DNA from 2 places in the Hydrogenophaga sp. OTU3427 genome. Region 2 is predicted to be linked to the other one. Evidence: predicted binding sites of a transcription regulator. Region 2 holds the regulator's gene; the other holds the start of a gene.
The links. Region 2 encodes LexA, which represses DNA repair genes until DNA is damaged. Its sites were predicted from a motif close to ACTGTATNNNNATACAGT; they were not measured.

Region 1 (7,058 bases), on a different contig from region 2:
CGACCTGTCCTACGCCATGGAGATCAGCCTCGAGGAGGCGGCCCACGGCAAGGAAGCGCAGATCCGCATTCCCTCCTGGGACAACTGCGACACCTGCAGCGGCACCGGCGCCAAGCCCGGCACCAGCGTCAAGACCTGCCCGTCCTGCAGCGGTTCTGGCACGGTGCAGATGCGCCAGGGCTTCTTCAGCGTGCAGCAGACCTGCCCGCACTGCCACGGCAGCGGCAAGATCATCCCCGAGCCCTGCACGACCTGCAACGGTCAGGGCAAGCTCAAGAAGCACAAGACGCTGGAAGTCAAGATCCCGGCCGGCATCGACGACGGCATGCGCATCCGCAGCGCCGGCAACGGCGAGCCCGGGCGCAACGGCGGACCGTCGGGCGACCTCTTCATCGAGATCCGCATCCGCAAGCACGACATCTTCGAGCGTGATGGCGACGACCTGCATTGCCAGGTGCCGGTGAGCATGCCCACCGCGGCGCTGGGTGGCGAGATCGACGTGCCCACGCTGACCGGCAAGGCCACCATCGACATCCCCGAGGGCACACAGAGCGGCAAGACCTTCCGCCTGCGCGGCCGTGGCGTCAAGGGCGTGCGCTCCAGCTACCCGGGCGACCTCTACTGCCACATCGTGGTGGAGACACCGGTCAAGCTGACCGAGCACCAGCGCAAGCTGATCAAGGAACTCGACGAGTCCTTCAAGAAGGGCGGCCACAAGCACAGCCCCAACGACAAGGGCTGGTTCGACAAGGCCAAGGCCTTCTTCAGCTGACCACGCGCCCCGCCCCACCCGCAAAAAAGCCAGCTTCATGCTGGCTTTTTTGCGGGCCACGGGCCATGCCGTCAGGCGTACTTGTTCGGGCTCTTGCTGTCCTGGGCGCACCAGACAATGACAAACACCCAGCCGACCAGCGGGATCAGCCCCACCAGCTGCAACCACCCGCTCCTGTCGGTGTCGTGCAGCCGACGGGCCGTGACGGCGAAATAGGGCACCAAGGTCGCGACCATGAACACCAGCGCCAGCTTGTCGCTGACCACCGCCAAGGCGATGTAGGCCAGAAAGTTGAACAAGACCCACCACCAGAATTCGGAGCGGCCCGCGCGGCCGCTGAAATCGGCGTACTTGGAAAAACAGACCTTGATGGCATCCACGAATGTCATTGCGTTTTCTCCAGAACAGACAGATACGCGCCCATCGTAATATCAAAAATGAAACCGCCGCAGGTGGTGCTGTCCGGCCCGCCCTCCCCGCGCCGCTGCGCAGGCCCTAAGATGCCCTCATGGGCGTCCACATCACCTTCCTCGGCGGCACCGGCACGGTCACCGGTTCCAAATTCCTGGTGGAACACGCGGGCCAGCGCTTGCTGGTCGACTGTGGCTTGTTCCAGGGCTACAAGCAGTTGCGCCTGCGCAACCGCCAGCCGTTGCCCCTCGATCCGCGCCAGCTGGGCGCCGTGGTGCTGACCCACGCCCACCTCGACCACAGCGGCCACCTGCCCTTGCTGGCCAAGGAGGGCTTTCACGGCAAGGCGTGGGTCACACCGGCCACGCGCGACCTCGCCCACATCCTGCTGCCCGACAGCGGCCACATCCAGGAGGAAGACGCCGCCTTCGCCAACCGCCACGGCTTTTCCCGGCATTCGCCCGCCCTGCCCCTGTACACGGAAGACGATGCACGGCGCAGCCTCAAGCTGCTGCATGCGGTGCCTGTGCAGGAAGCCTTTGAGCCGCTGCCGGGCTGGGTGGCGCTTTTCAGCGGCGCCGGCCACATCCTCGGCGCCGCCAGCCTGCTGCTGGAAGTGGGCGGGCGCCGCATCCTGTTCTCGGGCGACCTGGGCCGCCCAGACGACCTGCTGATGAAGCCCCCCGAGGCACCACCGGCCGCCGACACGGTGCTGATCGAGTCCACCTACGGCGACCGCGAGCACCCCAGGGAGGACCTGATCGCCGAGCTGGGGCCGGCGTTGACGCGTGTGGCCGCCCGCGGTGGCACCGCCGTGGTGCCGGTGTTTGCGGTGGGCCGGGCGCAGGCGCTGCTGCACGCCATCGCCGAGCTGAAATCACGCCACACCATCCCGCCATCGCTGCCCATCTACCTGGACAGCCCCATGGCCATCCACACCACCGAACTGTTCAGGCAGCACCTGGGTGAACACCGGCTGGATGCCGCCCAGTGCCGGCAGATGGCTCACGCGGCCACCTACACCGCGACGCCCGACCAGTCGCGCGCCATCGCCATGAACCATGGACCCAAGGTGATACTGGCGGCCAGCGGCATGGCCACCGGTGGCCGTGTGCTGCACCACCTGGCGCAGTACCTCGGGGATCACCGTCACATGGTGGTGCTGACCGGCTACCAGGCGCCCGGCACCCGTGGCGCCACGCTGGCCGCCGGCGGCTCCCACCTGCGTCTGCATGGGCAGGACCACCCGGTGCGGGCCGAGGTGGTGCAACTGCAAAGCGCGTCGGCCCACGCCGATGCGGGGCAGTTGGTGGCCTGGCTGCGTGCCATGCCGTCTCGCCCCGAGCAAGTCTTTGTGGTGCATGGCGACCCGAGCGCGTCCGACGCCTTGCGCCTGCGCATCGACCGGGAACTGCGCTGGCGCGCCACGGTGCCCGAGCACGGCGCCACCTGGTCCGCCTGAAGCGGCAGCATCAGAACAAGGCCATCTGCCCAGCCTGACCGGGCGGGCGGAACAGGCTGCCGTCCAGCACATGGCGTTCGCGGTTGAGTCCAAGGCGGCGGCAGGCCTTCTCGAAGCGCTGGTGGATCAGGTCGGCCCACAGGCCCTGGCCGCGCATGCGGGTGGCGAAGTCGCTGTCGTAGTCCTTGCCACCGCGCAGGTCGTGGATGCGTGCCATCACCCGATCGGCGCGCAGCGGGTGGTGCACCTGCAGCCACTCGCGGAACAGCGGCGCCACTTCCCAGGGCAGGCGCACCACCTGGTAGAAGGCGCGGTCGGCACCGGCTTCGCGGGCTGCGGCCAGCACCTGCTCCATGTCTTCGTTGATGAAGGGAATTTGTGGCGACACGCTCACCCCCACCGGCACCCCGGCGTCCACCAGCGTGCGGATGGTGCGCAAGCGACGGTGCGGCGCGGCGGCGCGGGGTTCCAGTGCGCGCGCCAGCACCGGATCGAGGGTGGTGATGGTGACGTAGACCGAGGCCAGCCGCTGTTCAGCCATGGGCGCCAGCAGATCCAGGTCGCGCTCCACGCCGCTGGACTTGGTGATGATGGCCAGCGGGTGCCGCGCCTCGTGCAACACCTCCAGCAGGGCCCGCGTCAGGCGCAGTTCGCGTTCGACCGGCTGGTAAGCGTCCGTCACGGTGCCCAGGCCCAGCGCTTCGGGTCGGTGGCCGGGTTTGGCCAGTTCCACGCGCAGCAGATCGGCGATGTTGCGCTTGGCGATGATCTTGGTTTCGAAATCCAGGCCTGGCGAGAGGTTGAGGTAGCTGTGGGTGGGCCGGGCGTAGCAGTAGATGCAGCCGTGTTCGCAGCCCCGGTAGGGGTTGAGGGACTGGCTGAACGGCACGTCCGGCGACGCGTTGCGGCTGATTGCGCTGCAGGCGATTTCATCGATCACTGTGGTGGGTGATGGCCGTGGCGCTTCTTCGGCCGACCGATCCAGCGTTCCCCAGCCGTCGTCGCAAGCCTCCCGCTGGTCGACCACAAAACGGTGCGCCAGCCGTGAAGCCGCGCCGCGCCCCTTGACGGCGCTGATGGGGAGATAGACTGCGTTCACGGCCAGACAAGCATCAGGGAACTGTATGAAATTACAGTATCCGTGATTCCTATAAGCGATGCAAGGTGGACCGTGTTTGTTGCCGATCAAAAATCCTTCTGAATTTTCAGCAATTACTGAAATTTCAGTAAATAGATGGACAATCACGCGCATGACAACCCCCGCCCCCCTGCCTCCGCTGAACCGACAATTCATCGCCCACTTCGGTGAAATGGGCAGCCGATGGGGCATCAACCGCACGGTGGGCCAGATCTATGCGCTGATCTTCATCTCGCCACGCGCGCTCAACGCGGACGAGATCGCCGAGGTGCTGGCCTTCTCGCGCTCCAATGTCAGCATGGGCCTGAAGGAGCTGCAGTCCTGGCGTCTGGTCAAGTTGCGCCACCTGCCGGGCGACCGGCGCGAGTATTTCGAGGCGCCGGACGACGTGTGGGACATCTTCCGCATGCTGGCCGAGGAGCGGCGTCGCCGCGAGATCGAACCCACCTTGTCCATGCTGCGCATGGCCTTGCTGGAAGAGGCGCAGACCGACGATGAGCGCCACGCCCAGCAGCGCATGCGTGAGATGCACGATCTGATCGACCGGCTGATGACATGGTTCGACGACGTGCAGCGGCTGGCGCCTGAGACCGCCATGCAGCTGATGGGCATGGGCACTGCGGTCACCAAGGTGCTGGAGCTCAAGGACCGTCTGACCGGCGCCGGCACGCGCAAAACCCCCTGACCTCAACGGACCCCGCCATGGACACCCTCATGCTGTCGCGCCTGCAGTTCGCGGCCAACATCAGCTTCCACATCCTGTTTCCCACCATCACCATCGCGCTGTGCTGGTTCCTGCTGTTCTTCCGCTGGCGTTTCAGCGCCACACGCGGCTCACCCGCCGCACTGGGCTGGGAGACGGCCTACTACTTCTGGACCAAGGTGTTCGCGCTGACCTTCGCCATCGGCGTGGTGTCGGGCATCACCATGAGTTTCCAGTTTGGAACCAACTGGCCAGGTTTCATGGAAAAGGCCGGCAACATCGCCGGCCCGCTGCTGGGCTACGAGGTGCTGACGGCCTTTTTCCTCGAGGCCACCTTCCTGGGCATCATGTTGTTCGGGCGCGGGCGCGTCTCGGAGCGTGTGCACCTCATCGCCACGCTGATGGTGGCCATCGGCACCACCTTGTCGGCCTTCTGGATACTGAGCCTGAACTCGTGGATGCAGACGCCCGCAGGCTACACCATCGTCGATGGCGAGTTCCATGCCAGCAGTTGGCGCGAGATCGTCTTCAACCCCTCCTTCCCCTACCGCCTGGGCCACAAGCTGCTGGCCTCGGGGCTGACCGCGTCCTTCCTGATCGCCGGCGTGAGCGCCTGGCAGGTGCTCAAGCGCACCCCACATGCGGGCACACACCAGGCCTTGCACGCGGCGGTCACCGCCGCCGCCGTGCTGATCCCGCTGCAGATTTTCGTGGGCGACTTGCATGGCCTGAACACGCTGCAGCACCAGCCGGCCAAGATCGCCGCGATCGAGGGCATCTGGCACACCGAAAAGGGCGCACCGCTGACCCTGTTCGGCTGGCCCAGCGAAAAGGAAGGCCGCACCCTGTATGCGCTGCAGATTCCCAAGGCGGCCAGCCTGGTGCTGGCGCACGACGCCAACGCCGAGCTGAAAGGCCTGGACGCCTTCCCCGATGCCCACCCGCCGGTGGCCCCTGTGTTCTTCGGCTTTCGCATCATGGTGGGGGTTGGCATGTTGATGCTGGCCGTCGCCTGGTCGGCCGCCTGGTTGCTGCGCCGCGCGCGGCGCCGTGGCGCCGAGCCACCGCGTGCGCTGCTGTGGGCGCTGGCGGGCATGTCCTTCTCGGGCTGGGTGGCCACGCTGGCCGGCTGGTACGTCACCGAGATCGGCCGTCAGCCCTTCATCGTCTATGGCCTGCTGCGCACCGCCGACGTGGTGGCCCCCAACGCGCCGCCCATGGTCGCCATCACGCTGGTCGCCTACCTCGCGCTGTACCTCGTGCTGCTGGTGTCCTACGTGGCGGTCGTGAAGTACATGGCCGAGCACCCGGTCCAGCTGGTCGACCCCGCCTCCGCGCGCGCGCCGGCCACCGCGACGATCCCGGCCGCCCCCAACGCCTGAACCTGGAGCCCCCATGATCGACTGGACCTATGTGTTGCCGCTGCTGTTCATGGCCGTGATGGGCCTGGCCCTGCTGACCTACGTGGTGCTGGATGGCTACGACCTGGGCGTGGGCATGCTGCTGCCCTTTGCCACGGCGGCCGAAAAGGACGCCATGGTGGCCAGCATCGGCCCCTTCTGGGACGCCAATGAGACCTGGCTGGTGCTGGGCATCGGCGTCCTGCTGGTGGCCTTTCCCAAGGCCCACGGCCTGGTGCTGCAGGCCCTGTACCTGCCGGTGGCGGTGATGCTGATGGGCCTGACGCTGCGCGGCGTGGCCTTTGATTTTCGCGTCAAGGCCCGCGCCGTCCACAAGGGCTTCTGGAACGCGGTGTTTGCCCTTGGCTCGCTGCTGGCCAGCATGGCCCAGGGCTGGATGCTGGGCGCTTACCTCGGCGGCTTTGGCCGCGACACCTTGTCGCTCCTGTTCGCGGCAGGCATCGCGCTGACCCTGCCCACCGCCTACACCATGCTGGGCGCGGGCTGGCTGATCATGAAGGTGGAAGGTGAACTGCAGCACAAAGCCGTGCGCTGGGGCCTGCGCGCCTTCTGGCCCATGGCCCTGGCGCTGGGGGCCATTTCCCTGGCCACGCCGGTGGTGAGCCAGACCGTCGCGCACAAGTGGTTCGCCCTGCCCCAGCTGTTCGCGTTGCTGCCGATACCGCTGGCCTGCGTGGTGGCGCTGTTCGCGGCGCGCCACGTGCTGCGCCGCCCCCTGCTGGTGCAGGCCGGCCACGGCTGGGTGGTGTTCGCCGCCACCGTGCTGGTTTTCGTGCTGGCCTTCTTCGGACTGGCCTACAGCCTCTACCCCTACATCGTGCTCGACCGCCTGAATGTCTGGGAGGCCGCGAGCGCCACCGAGTCGCTGCTGGTGGTCCTGGCGGGTGTCGCGGTGACGCTGCCCGCCATCGTGGTCTACACCGTGTTCATGTACCGGGTCTTCTGGGGCAAGGCGCGCGAGCTGACCTACGGGCTCTGAAATGCACAACGCGCCCGAAGGCGCGTTGTGGTGCAAGATCTGAGTCGAACTCAGGCGATGGCCAGGCGGGCCTTGGCCTCGGCGTATTCGCGCTTGAAACGGGCCACCAGCTCGGCCGCCGGCACCACCTCGCGGATGGCGCCAATGCCTTGGCCACAACCCCAGATGTCCT
Region 2 (7,058 bases):
CGCATGGGTTCAGGCAGGTTCTGGGCCGTGGCCACGCCACCGGTCAGCAGCACCCCGCAGATGGCCGCCACCGCGGCCCGGGCCAGGATGTGCCGGTTCATTGCGACACCACCGCCACAAAACGGGTGCCACGGGCACCGATGGTGCCGGTCGGGGTCTTCACCGTCACGGCATCGGGCTTGGTCTTGGCGATCAGCCCCGACACGTAGTGCAGCGAGCCGCTGGTCAGGCGACCGCCCAGCTTGGCGTCGCCCTTGGCGGGGGCAAACAGGTATTCCTCCAGCACGAACTGCGTCGCCGGGCCGAAGGACATGACGGTGTTGTCCTTGAGCGTGATGCCCATGCTGGCGTTGGCGCCGGTGCGGATGGTGTCGCGCACCTTCAGGGGCGTGCCCGGCTTGGCGGCGACGCTTTTGCCGTCGGTCACCACAAAGGCCTCACCACTGACCGTCTTGACGTACCCGATGGCCGCCGTATCCGCCGACGTGCCCTGTGCGCTGGCGGACCAGCAGGCCACCGCCATCGCACTCGCCACCCAGGCTTGTTTGCACCACATGTTCACTCCAATCCTCGGGCACCCAGGTGCCCGTCCCCGTTTGAACCCGTCTGCCGCGCTGAGCCCTGCAGACACCCGGACCATCCAAAAACGTCAAATGGCGGTCGCCCGAACCCGCTTCAGCAGGGCGGGATCCAAGGACTGCAACACTTCGTTACCGTGTGTGTAACCTTGTTTTACGATTTGATCAAGTTTATTCCAAGCCAGCATGCCCACGCGGTCCAACGGCGGATTGAAATAAACATCGGTCAGGGCCTCGACCTCGCGCTGCCGCGACACACTGTACAGAATGGTCACATTCATCAGCAAGGCGGCCATGGACGGCAGCTTGTAGCGACGCCGCGCGCGCGGGCGCAGCTTGTCGCGCAGCAGTGCCCAGGTGCCGGGCACCTCGTTGAACGTGATTTTTCGGGGCTTCTTGAAGCTCAGATCCACGCCGAGCACCGTGCCCACTCCTCGCATTTTTCGCATCACATCGACCGGAAAATTGTTGAAAGTGCCACCGTCACACAACAGATCACCGTCGTGGATGACCGGCGGCAGGGCTCCCGGGATGGCGATGCTGGCCCGGATGGCCCGGCCCAGGTTGCCACGGCGCAACACCACCTCGCTGGCGGTGGAGTAATTGGTGGCGATGCAGTAGTAGTTCTTCCACAGATCCTCGACGTTGGGGTCGCCGTTGAACAACGTCTGCATCGACTCCTTGACCACTTGGCGCAGGCGGTGGCCCTTGATCAGCGAGATCAGCGGCAGCCAGTTGAAGTCGCCCGTGGGGTTGCTGCCAAAGGCCTTGCGGGTCACCGCCATCAGGTCGTCCAGCGGCTGGTCGGAGGCCACCAGCATGGCCATGATGGCGCCTATGCTGGTGCCACCGACGCAGTCGACCTCGATGCCATGTTCCTGCAAGGCACGGTAGATGCCCAGCTGCGACAGGCCACGGGCTCCGCCACCGGCGAACACCAGGCCCACCGCGGTGCGGGTCTGCAGCCGCGCCAACCGGGCCATGTCGCGCTCGGCGCCACGGCGCAGGTGCACGTGGTCGGCCACCGGGCGGCGGTCCAGCCAGGCCCGGGTCTTGACCGGGGTCTGGTCGTCGTCGTCGTGCAGCAGCACCAGCACATGGGCGGCCTCGGCACGCGGGGGGCGCAGCATGAGGAAGTCGGTCTCGATGGGGTGCAGCCGCGCCGGCTGGCGGGTGTCGACCAGCAGCAGCAGTTCGTCGCAGTGGCGCGCGCAGCGGTGGGTCCACGGCGAAGGGGTGGCATCGGCCACCAGCAGCACGAAGTCGTTCTCGGCCTCGATCTGGTCGAGCACCATGGCGACCTGGCGCCGCACCTCGGCACTGTCGTGGGCGCCATCGCCTTCACTGTCGGACAGCCCCAGGGCCAACAGGCGCTGGCGCATCAGCGCCGAGTCCACCACCTGCACGCGGCCAGCCCGCGCCATGTGGGTGGCCAACTGGGCACCCAATCCCGCCACGTTGACGCCGTCGGTGATGGCCATGAGCGCGATCGTGACCGGTTTGTCGGCCGACACCCGCGCGTGTTCGGTCTGCAGGCGGCGGATGAGCTGGCCGGTCAGGCCGATGGAGGCCTGCGCGCTGCTGGCCAGCAGGTGGTTGAAGGCGGTCTTGTTCAGCCGGATCAGCACCGAATCGCGGATGGCCACCACGGTGGCCGAACGCGGCGCCCCGGTGTAGAGGCTCATCTCGCCAATCACCTGCCCGCGCGCGAGTTCGCGCACCGCGCGCTGCTCGCCGTTCTCGTCGCGGATGTAGGCACGCAGGCGCCCGCTGATCGCCAGGTACATCGAGTCGCCCGGGTCGCCCTGCTCCATCAACGTTTCACCGCTGCCGACCTCTATCCATTCCAGGTGCTCGCGCAACAGGTCGATGGCGGCCGGATCGGTGTCGCCCAGAAACGCCTGCAGGTGCCGAACCAGCAGCCCATCCTGGTACTTGTGTCTCGTTTGTATGACTTGCATGCGCTGCTTGTGGTGGTGGAGGACGGGCGCGAAGCGCAAATCCAACTGCCAAAAATGAACAGCCGGGACCGTTAGCAAGCTTAACCACATTTGTAAAAAATCGTCAATCACACAGATGGACGAGGGCGGCGGGCGCCCCACCCCGGGCACGGTGCCGGGACCCGAGCCCACACGCAGGGCTCGAAGCGTGTGGTGGCGCGGGCGGTGGCTCAGGCCGCCGCGCGGCTGTCGTCGAAACAGGGCGCCAGCGAGCGCACCTCGACCGTGGCCCAGGCCGCCGCCGGGCAGCGCTGGGCGATGGCCACCGCCTCCCGCATGTCGGTGCAATCCAGCAGGAAAAAGCCGCCGATCATTTCCTTGGCCTCGGCGAAGGGGCCGTCAAGCACCTGCGGGTGGCCGCCGCCGGTGTGCACCCGCACCGCGCTGGCGTGTGACGCCAGCGACTCGGCCGCCTTGAGCTTGCCCTGCGCCCGCAGGCCGGCCGCGAAGTCCAGCATGCTCTGGTAGGCCGCCTGGCCCTCGGCCTCGGTGCGGGTGGCGCGCTGGCCGGTGGGTTCGATGATCAGCAGCATGCAGTCCATGGGCGGGCCTCCTTGGAGGGATCAGAGCTTGGAGAAATCCGGCTTGCGCTTTTCCATGAAGGCGCCAAAGGCCTCGCGCGCGGCGGGCTCCGTCAACATGCGACCAAAGTGCGTGGCCTCCTCGTTCATCTGCGCCAGCACCAGCGCGGTCTGGCCCTTCTTCATGAGCTGCTTGGTCTGCAGGAGCGCGCTCATGGGCTTGGCCGCGAGCTTGCGGGCCACGGTCTGGGCGTAGGCATTGGCCTCGGTGGGCGGCAGCACCTTGTTGACCAGTCCCACCTCCAGCGCGGCCTCGGCCATGAAGGGCTCGCCCAGCAGCAGCGCCTCGGCGGCACGGTGGTAACCCATCATCTGCGGCACCAGCAGGCTGGACGCGGCCTCGGGACACAGGCCCAGGTTGACAAAAGGCATGGCGAAGGCGGCGTTGTCGCCCGCGTAGACCAGATCGCAATGGAACAGCATGGTGGTGCCTATGCCCACCGCCGGACCGCAGACGGCGGCCACCACCGGCTTGGGGAACTGGGCAATGCCGCGCAGGAAACGGAACACCGGCGCGCCCTCGTTGTTGGGCGGTGCGTTGAGGAAATCGGCGATGTCGTTGCCGGCGCTGAACACCGCCTCGTGGCCCTGGAAGACCACCACACGCACGGCCGCATCGGCCTCGGCGGCGACCAGCGCGTCGGCCAGCGCTGCGTACATGGCCGCGGTGATCGAGTTCTTCTTGTCGGCGCGGTTGAAGGTGATGGTGCAGACGCCGGCTTCGGTGTGGACGAGGATGTCGCTCATGGGGGCATTCCGTTGGGGTTGGCGGGATGGGAAATCGAAACGCGCAAGTTATCATGGGAAAGCGCTGTATATTGATACAGTTGCGACACATTGGAGTCACCACCCCATGAACGAACCGGTCAAGCTCACCCTCCGCCAGCAGGACATCCTGACGCTGATCGAGGACACCATGGCCGAAACCGGCGCCCCGCCCACCCGCGCCGAGATCGCCACCGCCTTCGGCTTCAGGTCGGCCAACGCGGCCGAGGAGCACCTGCGCGCCCTGGCGCGCAAGGGCGTGATCGAGCTGGTCGGCAACACCTCGCGTGGCATCCGCCTGCGCACCGGCAGCCACCCCACGCCCCGCCAGATGCCACTCGGCCTGCCCGAACTGCAGCAGCTCACCCTGCCCCTGATCGGCCGTGTGGCCGCGGGCGTGCCCATCCTGGCGCAGGCCCACGTGGAGAGCACGTTCACGGTGGAGCAGCGCCTCTTCAGCCGCCGCCCCGACTACCTGCTGCGCGTGCGCGGACTGTCCATGCGCGATGCCGGCATCCTCGACGGCGACCTGCTGGCCGTGCACACCACCCGCGAAGCCCTGCACCAGCAGATCGTGGTGGCCAGGCTCGGCGACGAAGTCACCGTCAAGCGCCTGGTGCGCCAGCGTGGCCACATCGAACTGCACCCCGCCAACCCCGACTTCCAGCCCATGGTGATCGGGCCGGCCGACGGCTTCGAGATCGAAGGCGTGATGGTCGGCCTGATCCGCAACATGGGCTGACGCGGGCGGCCCATGCTCAAACGCATACACCATGCCGCCATCATCTGCTCGGACTACGCGAGGTCCAAACACTTCTACACCGAGGTGCTGGGGCTGCGGGTGGTGGCCGAGAACGTCCGTGCCCAGCGCCAGTCCCACAAGCTGGACCTGGCCCTGCCCGACGGCAGCCAGCTCGAGCTGTTCTCCTTCCCCGACGCCCCACCCCGCCCGTCCTACCCCGAGGCCAGGGGCTTGCGCCACCTGGCCTTCGAGGTGGATGACGTGGGGGCCTGCAAGCAGCGGCTGGAGTCACAGGGCGTGGTGGTCGAGGCGGTGCGGCTGGACGAATACACCCAGCGGCGTTTTGTGTTTTTTGCCGATCCGGATGGGCTGCCGCTGGAGCTTTACGAGGCAGCGCGCGTCTGAGCGCCCCCCTGATCCCGTCCATGGCCCACTGGTGTTTGGGCAATCAACATGACACAGCGCTGTGGTTTTGCAGAGCCGCAGTACGCGGGCGCAAGACTCCAGATGCCGGGGTGTGGGTGATGATGGGCGTTCCGGCTAACGGCAATTCACGGCATCAAACACCACCACACGCGGCCAACGTTGCGCGAAGCGCTTGGCCAGCACGCGGCTCCGATAAGCGTCGGCGCTGACGCGGGCCGGGTTGTGGCGCACAAGCATGTTGAAGAGATCATCTAGCCCGAAGGGGGCAAGCACCTCAATCTCGTCTTGGGCCGTCAGACACACACCGACGGCGGTGGCATATTCCGGCCAGGTGGCCAGGCCATCCACCAAGGATGGCAAGGGCTCAACCTCTTGGCCAAATCGGGTCGCGTACCACAGGTGGACGGCGGCCTGGTTGGTGACATCCCAAACCGAGTTCGGACAACAAGACAGCAGCTGCGCACGCAAACGCGCTTCGGTGGCTGGATTCAGGTCATCGGGGTCGAAGTAGACCAGGTCCAAGTCATCGCAAGGAGTGGCCTCACCATGGCCATGCAGGTGGTCCCACACCAGGTTGCGCAGCACACCGGCACCGATGCACCAGGACGACAGCCCCAATGATCGGCCCGCCCGCAAGGCATGCATCAGCTCGGGACACTGGCGCACCAGCGCCACCAGTTGCAGCCGATGCACCTCACGCATGGTTGTGTCCAAGCGCCTGTGCGTTCAACGGGCACCACATGTGTTGCTTGTGGACGAAGCCTTCGCCCACCCGCACAGCCCAGGGCTCGCGGCCCCAGGTCTCGAAGCCAGCCGAGCGGTAAAGCGCGACGGCGCCCGCATTGCCTTCGGTGACGGTGAGTTGCAGCACGGAGATCTCCGGGCGGGTGTGGGCGTGCGCCAGCACGGCGGCGACGAGCTGGCGCCCGAGGCCCTGGCCGCGCACGTCAGGCCGCACATACATGCCAAACAAGGTGGCCTTGTGGCGCACTTTGTCGCGGCGCTCGAAAGACAGGCCGGCCACGCCCTGCAAGTTCTCGCCGTCCATGGCGGCCCAGACGGCCTCGGGCGCGTCGTCGGCCGGCGAAAGGCGCGCGGCCCACCAGGCCAGCGGCAAGGCCGCGCGCTCGGCCGCGCTGGAGGTGAAGGCGTCGGGGTGGCGGGCGTAGGCGTCGAGCATCAGCGCGCGGTAGGCCTGGGCGTGTGGGGGTTGGAGACGGACGATGGGCATGAGGTGGTTGGCCGCAGTGTAGGGGTGGTTCAGCGGAAATCGCGGCTGTGGGTGGCCAGCCCGTGCAGATGGGGTGTCAGATCGACGAGGTGCTGGGCAATCAGGTGGGTGACAACGTGTGTGTCGTCCTCGCCAGTGCGCTGCCAGCGCCCGTACACCGCCAGCAGGCGGGCCTGCAACAGGGGCGCGCGCTGGCGTTCGCGCAGGGCTTTCCAGACGATGACCTGCACGGTGCCGGTTTCATCCTCCAGCGTGACAAAGACCACACCCTTGGCGGTGCCCGGGCGCTGGCGGGTGGTGACCAGACCACAGGCGCGCACCAGGCGACCATCGGGCACATCGCGCAGGGCGGCGGCGGTCATCAGGCGCTGGGCCGCCAGCCACGGGCGCAGCAACGCCAGCGGGTGCTGGCGCAGGCTCAGGCCCAGGGCGGCGTAGTCGTGCACCACGGCCTCGCCTTCGCCAGCGGCGGGCAGGTCCAGCGCGGCCTCGTGCACCGGCGCGCCACGCAGCAAGGCTGGCGCGACGTGTTGGGCGCTGGCCGCCCACACCTGCTGGCGGCGGTGGCCGGCCAGGCCGGCCAGGGCATCGGCGGCGGCCAGGGCCTTGAGGTCGCTGGCGTCGAGCCCCGCACGCCGGGCCAGCTCCTGCACGTCGTGGCATCCGCCCTGCGCACGCGCATCGGCGATACGCCCGGCCACCTCGATCGACAGGCCTTTGACCAGGGACAGGCCC

Region 1: AAHB17_RS14905 (PA0069 family radical SAM protein) is a predicted target of LexA. The motif match lies at 3,765-3,782, and genes of this name have one in related genera.

The regions. Positions count from the first base shown of each region.
Region 1 covers NZ_JASATI010000025.1:2,803-9,860, reverse strand. The annotation lists gene dnaJ (molecular chaperone DnaJ) at 1-772, shown strand, start outside; gene AAHB17_RS14915 (DUF805 domain-containing protein) at 844-1,161, opposite strand; gene AAHB17_RS14910 (MBL fold metallo-hydrolase) at 1,281-2,645, shown strand; gene AAHB17_RS14905 (PA0069 family radical SAM protein) at 2,656-3,744, opposite strand; gene AAHB17_RS14900 (GbsR/MarR family transcriptional regulator) at 3,896-4,468, shown strand; gene AAHB17_RS14895 (cytochrome ubiquinol oxidase subunit I) at 4,486-5,868, shown strand; gene AAHB17_RS14890 (cytochrome d ubiquinol oxidase subunit II) at 5,882-6,886, shown strand; gene AAHB17_RS14885 (NAD(P)H-dependent flavin oxidoreductase) at 6,937-7,058, opposite strand, start outside.
Region 2 covers NZ_JASATI010000005.1:46,304-53,361, reverse strand. The annotation lists gene AAHB17_RS04560 (TolC family outer membrane protein) at 1-101, opposite strand, end outside; gene AAHB17_RS04555 (FecR family protein) at 98-556, opposite strand; gene AAHB17_RS04550 (patatin-like phospholipase family protein) at 650-2,539, opposite strand; gene AAHB17_RS04545 (YciI family protein) at 2,749-3,120, opposite strand; gene AAHB17_RS04540 (enoyl-CoA hydratase) at 3,142-3,906, opposite strand; gene lexA (transcriptional repressor LexA) at 4,013-4,666, shown strand; gene gloA2 (SMU1112c/YaeR family gloxylase I-like metalloprotein) at 4,679-5,071, shown strand; gene AAHB17_RS04525 (nucleotidyltransferase family protein) at 5,207-5,794, opposite strand; gene AAHB17_RS04520 (GNAT family N-acetyltransferase) at 5,787-6,323, opposite strand; gene AAHB17_RS04515 (error-prone DNA polymerase) at 6,353-7,058, opposite strand, start outside.